DNA from 2 places in the Planococcus massiliensis genome. Region 2 is predicted to be linked to the other one. Evidence: a T-box and tRNA genes for the amino acid it is inferred to sense, from the RefSeq annotation. Region 2 holds a T-box; the other holds one or more tRNA genes.
What was found. The T-box of region 2 lies ahead of alaS (alanine--tRNA ligase). A T-box ahead of a tRNA ligase gene usually reads a tRNA of that ligase, here a tRNA-Ala.
Positions count from the first base shown of each region.

Region 1 (3,480 bases), 290 kb from region 2:
CAGACCGGTCGGAGTAATGATTCTGGCTTCATTCTTTGCTATTTCATATTTATGGATCTTGGCTTTAGTGATTTTCAATGATTTAACCCCGTGGACCCTTTTAGTATTTCTAAGTGCCCCTAAAGCATTCAATGTTGTGAAAACTTTCAAACGCTATACTGCGCCGCTTGAAGTTATGCCAGCAATGAAGGCAACAGGAATTACCAATACTTTATTTGCCTTCCTGCTTGGGATTGGGCTCTTGATTCATCATCTACTATAGAAAAAAGAGGTTCTTCTTAATTGAAGAACCTCTTTTTTCATCTAAAGAAACAGCCATTCGTTAAGGTAAAGTTTTGAACAAAAGAAAAAGTGCCATGCAATTGAATGCATGGCACTTTTATATGACCCCTACGGGATTCGAACCCGTGTTACCGCCGTGAAAGGGCGGTGTCTTAACCGCTTGACCAAGGGGCCAATTACTGGCGGAGAAGGAGGGATTTGAACCCTCGCGCCGGTTTCCCGACCTACACCCTTAGCAGGGGCGCCTCTTCAGCCACTTGAGTACTTCCCCAGTATGGCTCCGAAGGTAGGATTCGAACCTACGACCATCGCATTAACAGTGCGGTGCTCTACCACTGAGCTACTTCGGAATGGTGGGCCTAAATGGACTCGAACCATCGACCTCACGCTTATCAGGCGTGCGCTCTAACCAGCTGAGCTATAGGCCCATATGTATAATGGAGCGGGTGAAGGGAATCGAACCCTCATCATCAGCTTGGAAGGCTGAGGTTTTACCACTAAACTACACCCGCATAAATGGTGGGTCAGGACGGAATCGAACCGCCGACACTTAGAGCTTCAATCTAATGCTCTACCAACTGAGCTACTGACCCACATTTGAAAGATAAAAATGGCGGTCCCGACCGGGATCGAACCGGCGATCTCCTGCGTGACAGGCAGGCATGTTAACCGCTACACCACGGGACCATTTGGTTGCGGGGGCAGGATTTGAACCTGCGACCTCCGGGTTATGAGCCCGACGAGCTACCGAACTGCTCTACCCCGCGATAATGATAGTCTTACTAGTTTCTTCTATTATATAGAAGTTTTTAAAAGGATAGTCCACACATTTTTTATAAAGATGGAGGAGGAAGAGGGATTCGAACCCCCGCGGGATTTGACTCCCCTGTCGGTTTTCAAGACCGATCCCTTCAGCCAAACTTGGGTATTCCTCCGTGATAATAGATAAATGGTGGACCTTGCAGGACTCGAACCTGCGACCGGACGGTTATGAGCCGTCTGCTCTAACCAACTGAGCTAAAGGTCCTAAAAAAGTGGCGGCAGAGGGGATCGAACCCCCGACCTTACGGGTATGAACCGTACGCTCTAGCCAGCTGAGCTACGCCGCCAGGATCTTTAAAATATATAGTTGGTGGAGCCTAGCGGGATCGAACCGCTGACCTCCTGCGTGCAAGGCAGGCGCTCTCCCAGCTGAGCTAAGGCCCCATTGAATGGTCGGGAAGACAGGATTCGAACCTGCGACCCCTTGGTCCCAAACCAAGTGCTCTACCAAGCTGAGCTACTTCCCGAACTGAGATGCTTCTTATAAAAATATGGCGCGCCCGAGAGGACTCGAACCTCTAACCGCTTGATTCGTAGTCAAGTACTCTATCCAATTGAGCTACGGGCGCTTATTCATGATGAAAACCTGACGGTTTTTTTCTGCAAACAAAGATGGTGCCGAGGACCGGAATCGAACCGGTACGGTAGTCACCTACCGCAGGATTTTAAGTCCTGTGCGTCTGCCAGTTCCGCCACCCCGGCATGGGTCGGCTTTGAATTGCTGCAAAAAAATGGAGCGGAAGACGGGGGTCGAACCCGCGACCTCCACCTTGGCAAGGTGGCGTTCTACCACTGAACTACTTCCGCAAAAATGGTGCGGGTGAAGGGAGTCGAACCCCCACGCCCGAAGGCGCTAGATCCTAAGTCTAGTGCGTCTGCCAGTTCCGCCACACCCGCGTGGCAATAATGAAATTAAAATGGTGAGCCATGAAGGATTCGAACCTTCGACCCTCTGATTAAAAGTCAGATGCTCTACCAACTGAGCTAATGGCTCTCACAAAAAGTGGTGCCGGAGAAAGGACTTGAACCCTCAACCTACTGATTACAAGTCAGTTGCTCTACCAGTTGAGCTACTCCGGCGAAAGAGAAAATAATGGTGGAGGATGACGGGATCGAACCGCCGACCCTCTGCTTGTAAGGCAGATGCTCTCCCAGCTGAGCTAATCCTCCAGTATGTATGCCCAGCGACGTCCTACTCTCACAGGGGGAGACCCCCAACTACCATCGGCGCAAAAGAGCTTAACTTCCGTGTTCGGGATGGGAACGGGTGTGGCCTCTTTGCCATCATCACTGGACTCTTTAGTTTTTGAAAGACAAGTTTTATTATACCAATTCTGACCGGTATTTCAAGCTTTTTTTAAAAAAACTTTTGCCTTATTCTTTCAAAACTGGATAGGCGACATTGAAACGGGTGAAACCGCTGGTTTCCGTAAACAAAGTTGGTTAAGTCCTCGATCGATTAGTATTCGTCAGCTGCACGTGTCGCCACGCTTCCACCTCGAACCTATCTACCTCATCGTCTTTGAGGGATCTGCAGGGCAGGTTGCCCACGTGTTACTCACCCGTCCGCCGCTAAACTGGAAGGAGCAAGCTCCCCCAGTTCCGCTCGACTTGCATGTATTAGGCACGCCGCCAGCGTTCGTCCTGAGCCAGGATCAAACTCTCCATTATAGAGTAGTGTTGATTGCTCAATACTGCTGGCGCATCGCCGCCTCCGAAAAGGCGCGCGATTCGCTTCGATCTGGCTGAGCCTGATCAGTAATTTATTGACGTTTTGCTGTTCAGTTTTCAAGGTTCATGTTCGCCGCACTCATTGGCGACTTTATTAATATACCTTAGGTCCGACTTGTTGTCAATACTATTTTAAAATATTTTTTCGGTCGTCTTAAGGACATATATAAATATAAACCGCCGAGCGCAGAAAATCAACCCCTTTTTCTAAAAAAGAATGATTTTATTTTTCCGTAGTCTGCTACGAATAAGATTATGCCGCATAATACCACTGTTCCGCCTATAATTTGAGAAGAACTTAATAGCTCTCCAAGTATGAAATAAGCCAGTATAGCAGCTCCCACGGGCTCAAAAAGAATCGCGATCGAAATGACGTTCGTACTCACCCACTTCAAAGACCAATTGAATAATGTGTGGCCAAGTAAGTTAGGAATAATCGCTAAAAGTAAAAACCACATCCATTCGGAAGCAGGATACGGGCCAAAAGATTCGCCTTTTGCAATTATATAGAAGAACAATGTTATTGTACTAAAGCTATAAACAACAAAAGTATAGGTGATGAGCGATAATCTTTGGCGTACATCCTGGCCAAATAGCAAGTAACCTGTGATAAGGGCACATGCAATCAACGCTAATATATCTCCA
Region 1 is NZ_CCXS01000001.1:2,232,111-2,235,590, forward strand. Features, by position in the region: gene BN1080_RS11020 (1,4-dihydroxy-2-naphthoate polyprenyltransferase) at 1-262, shown strand, start outside; tRNA gene BN1080_RS11025 (tRNA-Glu) at 385-456, opposite strand; tRNA gene BN1080_RS11030 (tRNA-Ser) at 463-553, opposite strand; tRNA gene BN1080_RS11035 (tRNA-Asn) at 558-632, opposite strand; tRNA gene BN1080_RS11040 (tRNA-Ile) at 634-710, opposite strand; tRNA gene BN1080_RS11045 (tRNA-Gly) at 721-794, opposite strand; tRNA gene BN1080_RS11050 (tRNA-Phe) at 800-875, opposite strand; tRNA gene BN1080_RS11055 (tRNA-Asp) at 894-969, opposite strand; tRNA gene BN1080_RS11060 (tRNA-Met) at 973-1,049, opposite strand; tRNA gene BN1080_RS11065 (tRNA-Ser) at 1,125-1,217, opposite strand; tRNA gene BN1080_RS11070 (tRNA-Ile) at 1,233-1,309, opposite strand; tRNA gene BN1080_RS11075 (tRNA-Met) at 1,318-1,391, opposite strand; tRNA gene BN1080_RS11080 (tRNA-Ala) at 1,413-1,488, opposite strand; tRNA gene BN1080_RS11085 (tRNA-Pro) at 1,495-1,571, opposite strand; tRNA gene BN1080_RS11090 (tRNA-Arg) at 1,597-1,673, opposite strand; tRNA gene BN1080_RS11095 (tRNA-Leu) at 1,718-1,806, opposite strand; tRNA gene BN1080_RS11100 (tRNA-Gly) at 1,837-1,911, opposite strand; tRNA gene BN1080_RS11105 (tRNA-Leu) at 1,917-2,001, opposite strand; tRNA gene BN1080_RS11110 (tRNA-Lys) at 2,023-2,098, opposite strand; tRNA gene BN1080_RS11115 (tRNA-Thr) at 2,109-2,184, opposite strand; tRNA gene BN1080_RS11120 (tRNA-Val) at 2,199-2,274, opposite strand; rRNA gene rrf (5S ribosomal RNA) at 2,284-2,399, opposite strand; gene BN1080_RS11130 (DMT family transporter) at 3,030-3,480, opposite strand, start outside.
Region 1: it has a tRNA-Ala gene. The T-box ahead of alaS (alanine--tRNA ligase) is inferred to sense a tRNA for this amino acid. The anticodon was not compared.

Region 2 (3,480 bases):
TATCGAACTCGCCCACCAAATGAAAAAAGGCCAATTGCCGGCGGACATTACGGCTAAAACATCTGACCGGTCATTTATTAAAGCCGGTGCCGATCAAATTGCGGATGTTGTCGAGAAAGTGGTCAAGAGCGCGTTGTCGAAAGGGCATTCCATCAAAGATATCCAAGTGCTGGCACCGATGTACCGGGGGCCGGCGGGAATTGATGCCTTGAACCGCATGATCCAGGAAATGGTCAACCCGAATCCCGACGGCAAGCGGAAAGAACTCGTCTTCGGAGACATCACGTACCGGATCGGCGACAAGATTCTGCAGCTCGTGAACCAGCCCGAAAGCAATGTGTTCAACGGCGATATGGGTGAAGTGATTGCAATTTTAAAAGCGAAAGAAACGGTGGAAAAGCAGGATATGCTCGTGGCATCATTTGATGGCATCGAAGTGACGTACCAGCGAAGCGACTTGAACCAGTTGACGCTTGCGTATTGCTGTTCGATCCACAAATCGCAGGGATCGGAATTTCCGACGGTCATCATGCCGGTCGTCCGCGGCTATATGAAAATGCTGCGGCGCAATCTTCTGTATACGGGCATCACTCGCAGCAAAGACTTTTTGATTCTTTGCGGCGATCCGCAAGTGTTCCGCTACGGCGTTGAACGGACCGACGATGTGCAGCGCATGACAACATTGAAGAAGCGGCTGCAATTGTCTGCGGAAGAACCGGTCCAAGAAACAGAGACGGCTGAAAAAGCTTTACCAGTTGAAACAGTAGCTGCCGCTAAAACGGAGCTTGAAATGGCCGAAGCTAAAACGGCTGCGCCAAAAACAAAAGGGCCGGCTAGCCTCACCAATGAAAACGTCCATTTCATCCATCCGCTTGTCGGCATGGAAGGCATTACGCCGAAAGATTTTATGGAAGTATAGGAAGCGCTCGCATGTGGCGGGCGCTTTTTTTGAAGCGAGCTTCTTTAGCTGCTGAGCGTATTTTCACTTTAACCGAGCGTATTTCCGACATTACCGGGCGTATATCAAAATGATGCGGCTAATCGCTCCTATTGACACAGCGAAACCTTTTTCTATATAATTCAATTTATAGCAACCAACACATTGATGGAGACAGTATAATTTGGCAGCTGTACAGAAAAAGGTTCCCGAGGCTGAAAGAACCTTCCGCATGCGATTTTAGAAAGCTACTCCGGAGTGCAGCTAATCCCTGCCGTCACGCCGCGTTAAGGCATAATGAGAGACACGGATGTTTTCCGTGTAATTAGGGTGGTACCGCGAATTAAAGCCTTCGTCCCTTGCGCAAGCGCAAGAGATGGGGGCTTTTTATTGTGCCCGATCCCCGCGCTTGCCGCCCAAACCGGCTTTAGCTAAAAGAATTGAGGAGGAATAACGATGAAAAACATGAAAGCGGCAGACATCAGAAGATTGTATATCGAATTCTTTAAAGAAAAAGGCCACGATCAAGAACCGAGCGCGCCTTTAGTCCCGTTCGAAGATCCCTCATTATTGTGGATCAACAGCGGTGTCGCCACGTTGAAAAAATATTTTGATGGACGCGTGATTCCCGATAATCCGAGAATCGTCAATGCGCAAAAATCGATCCGCACAAACGATATCGAAAACGTCGGTAAAACAGCGCGCCACCATACGTTCTTCGAAATGCTCGGGAATTTCTCCATCGGTGATTACTTCAAAAAAGAAGCGATCCATTGGGCTTGGGAATTTTTGACCGACGAAAGATGGATGGGCTTCGATGCTGAAAAGCTTTCTGTCACGATCCATCCGGAAGATGAAGAAGCATACGATATTTGGCTGAATGAAGTCGGCGTGCCGGCTGAGCGCATTATTCGCCTGGAAGGAAACTTCTGGGATATCGGCGAAGGCCCAAGCGGACCGAACTCGGAAATCTTCTATGACCGCGGCGAAAAATACGGCAGCGACATGAATGACCCGGAATTGTATCCTGGCGGCGAAAACGACCGTTACCTGGAAGTGTGGAACTTGGTGTTTTCTCAGTTCAACCACAATCCGGACCATACGTATACACCGCTTCCGAAACAGAACATCGATACCGGTATGGGACTTGAGCGCATGGCTTCTGTCGTTCAAGACGTTCCGACAAACTACGATACCGATCTATTCACGCCGATCATTGCGAAAACGGAAGAGATTTCCGGCAAGAAATACGGCGAAGACGAAGAGGCAGATATGGCATTCAAAGTCATCGCCGACCACGTCCGTACCGTTGCCTTTGCAATTGGAGACGGAGCGCTTCCATCAAACGAAGGACGCGGATATGTTCTGCGCCGCTTGCTGCGCCGGGCTGTCCGCTATGCGAAAAAGCTGGGCATTGAACAACCGTTTATGTTTGAACTGGTGCCGGTAGTCGGAGACATCATGAACGATTTCTATCCGGAAGTGACGGATAAAAAAGATTTCATCATCCGCGTCATGAAATTGGAAGAAGAGCGTTTCCATGAAACTTTGCATGATGGCTTAGCGATTCTATCGACAGTCGTCGAGCAGCAAAAAGCAGCCGGCCATTCGGAAATTCCTGGAGAAGATGCATTCCGTTTGTATGATACGTACGGATTCCCAGTTGAATTGACAGAGGAATATGCGGAAGAAGAAGGCATGACGATTGACCACGCCGGATTTGAAGCAGCGATGCAAGCACAGCGCGACCGTGCACGCAGTGCGCGCCAGAACGTCAACTCGATGCAGACGCAATCGGAAGTGCTGGGGAACATTAAAGAGGCGAGCGAATTTATCGGCTATACACAAACGGTAGCAGATGCAAAAATCCTTTACATCATTAAAGACGGCGAGTTGGCTGAAAGCGCGCATGAAGGGGAAGAAGTGCAGGTTATTCTGGACCAGACGCCATTCTATGCTGAAAGCGGCGGTCAGATTGCTGACCACGGTAAATTGACGAACGACTTGGTGAAAGCTGTCGTGCTCGATGTGAAAAAAGCGCCGAATGGCCAAAACCTCCATTCGGTCAGAGTGGAAACCGGGGAATTGACGAAAGCATCGGTACACGCGCAAGTGGATGCAAGCGAACGCCGCCACACGGTCAAAAACCATACGGCAACGCATTTATTGCACCAAGCACTAAAAGACACTTTAGGGACACACGTCAATCAGGCGGGTTCTTATGTCGGACCGGATCGACTCCGTTTTGACTTCTCTCATTTCGGGCAAGTGACGAGTGGGGAACTGGAGCAAATCGAACGAATCGTCAACGAGAAAGTCTGGGAAGGCATTTCCGTACAAACCGGCTACCATAACTTGCAGGAAGCAAAAGACATGGGGGCTATGGCCTTGTTCGGCGAAAAATACGGCGACGTGGTCCGGGTTGTTGAAATCGGCGGCTATTCGCTTGAGCTTTGCGGCGGTGTCCATGTAGCAAATACAGCTGAAATCGGCGTCTTCAAAATTGTTTCGGAAAGCGGCATTGGTGCCGGCATTCGCCGCAT
Region 2 is NZ_CCXS01000001.1:1,941,026-1,944,505, reverse strand. Features, by position in the region: gene recD2 (SF1B family DNA helicase RecD2) at 1-919, shown strand, start outside; T-box leader at 1,094-1,300, shown strand; gene alaS (alanine--tRNA ligase) at 1,394-3,480, shown strand, end outside.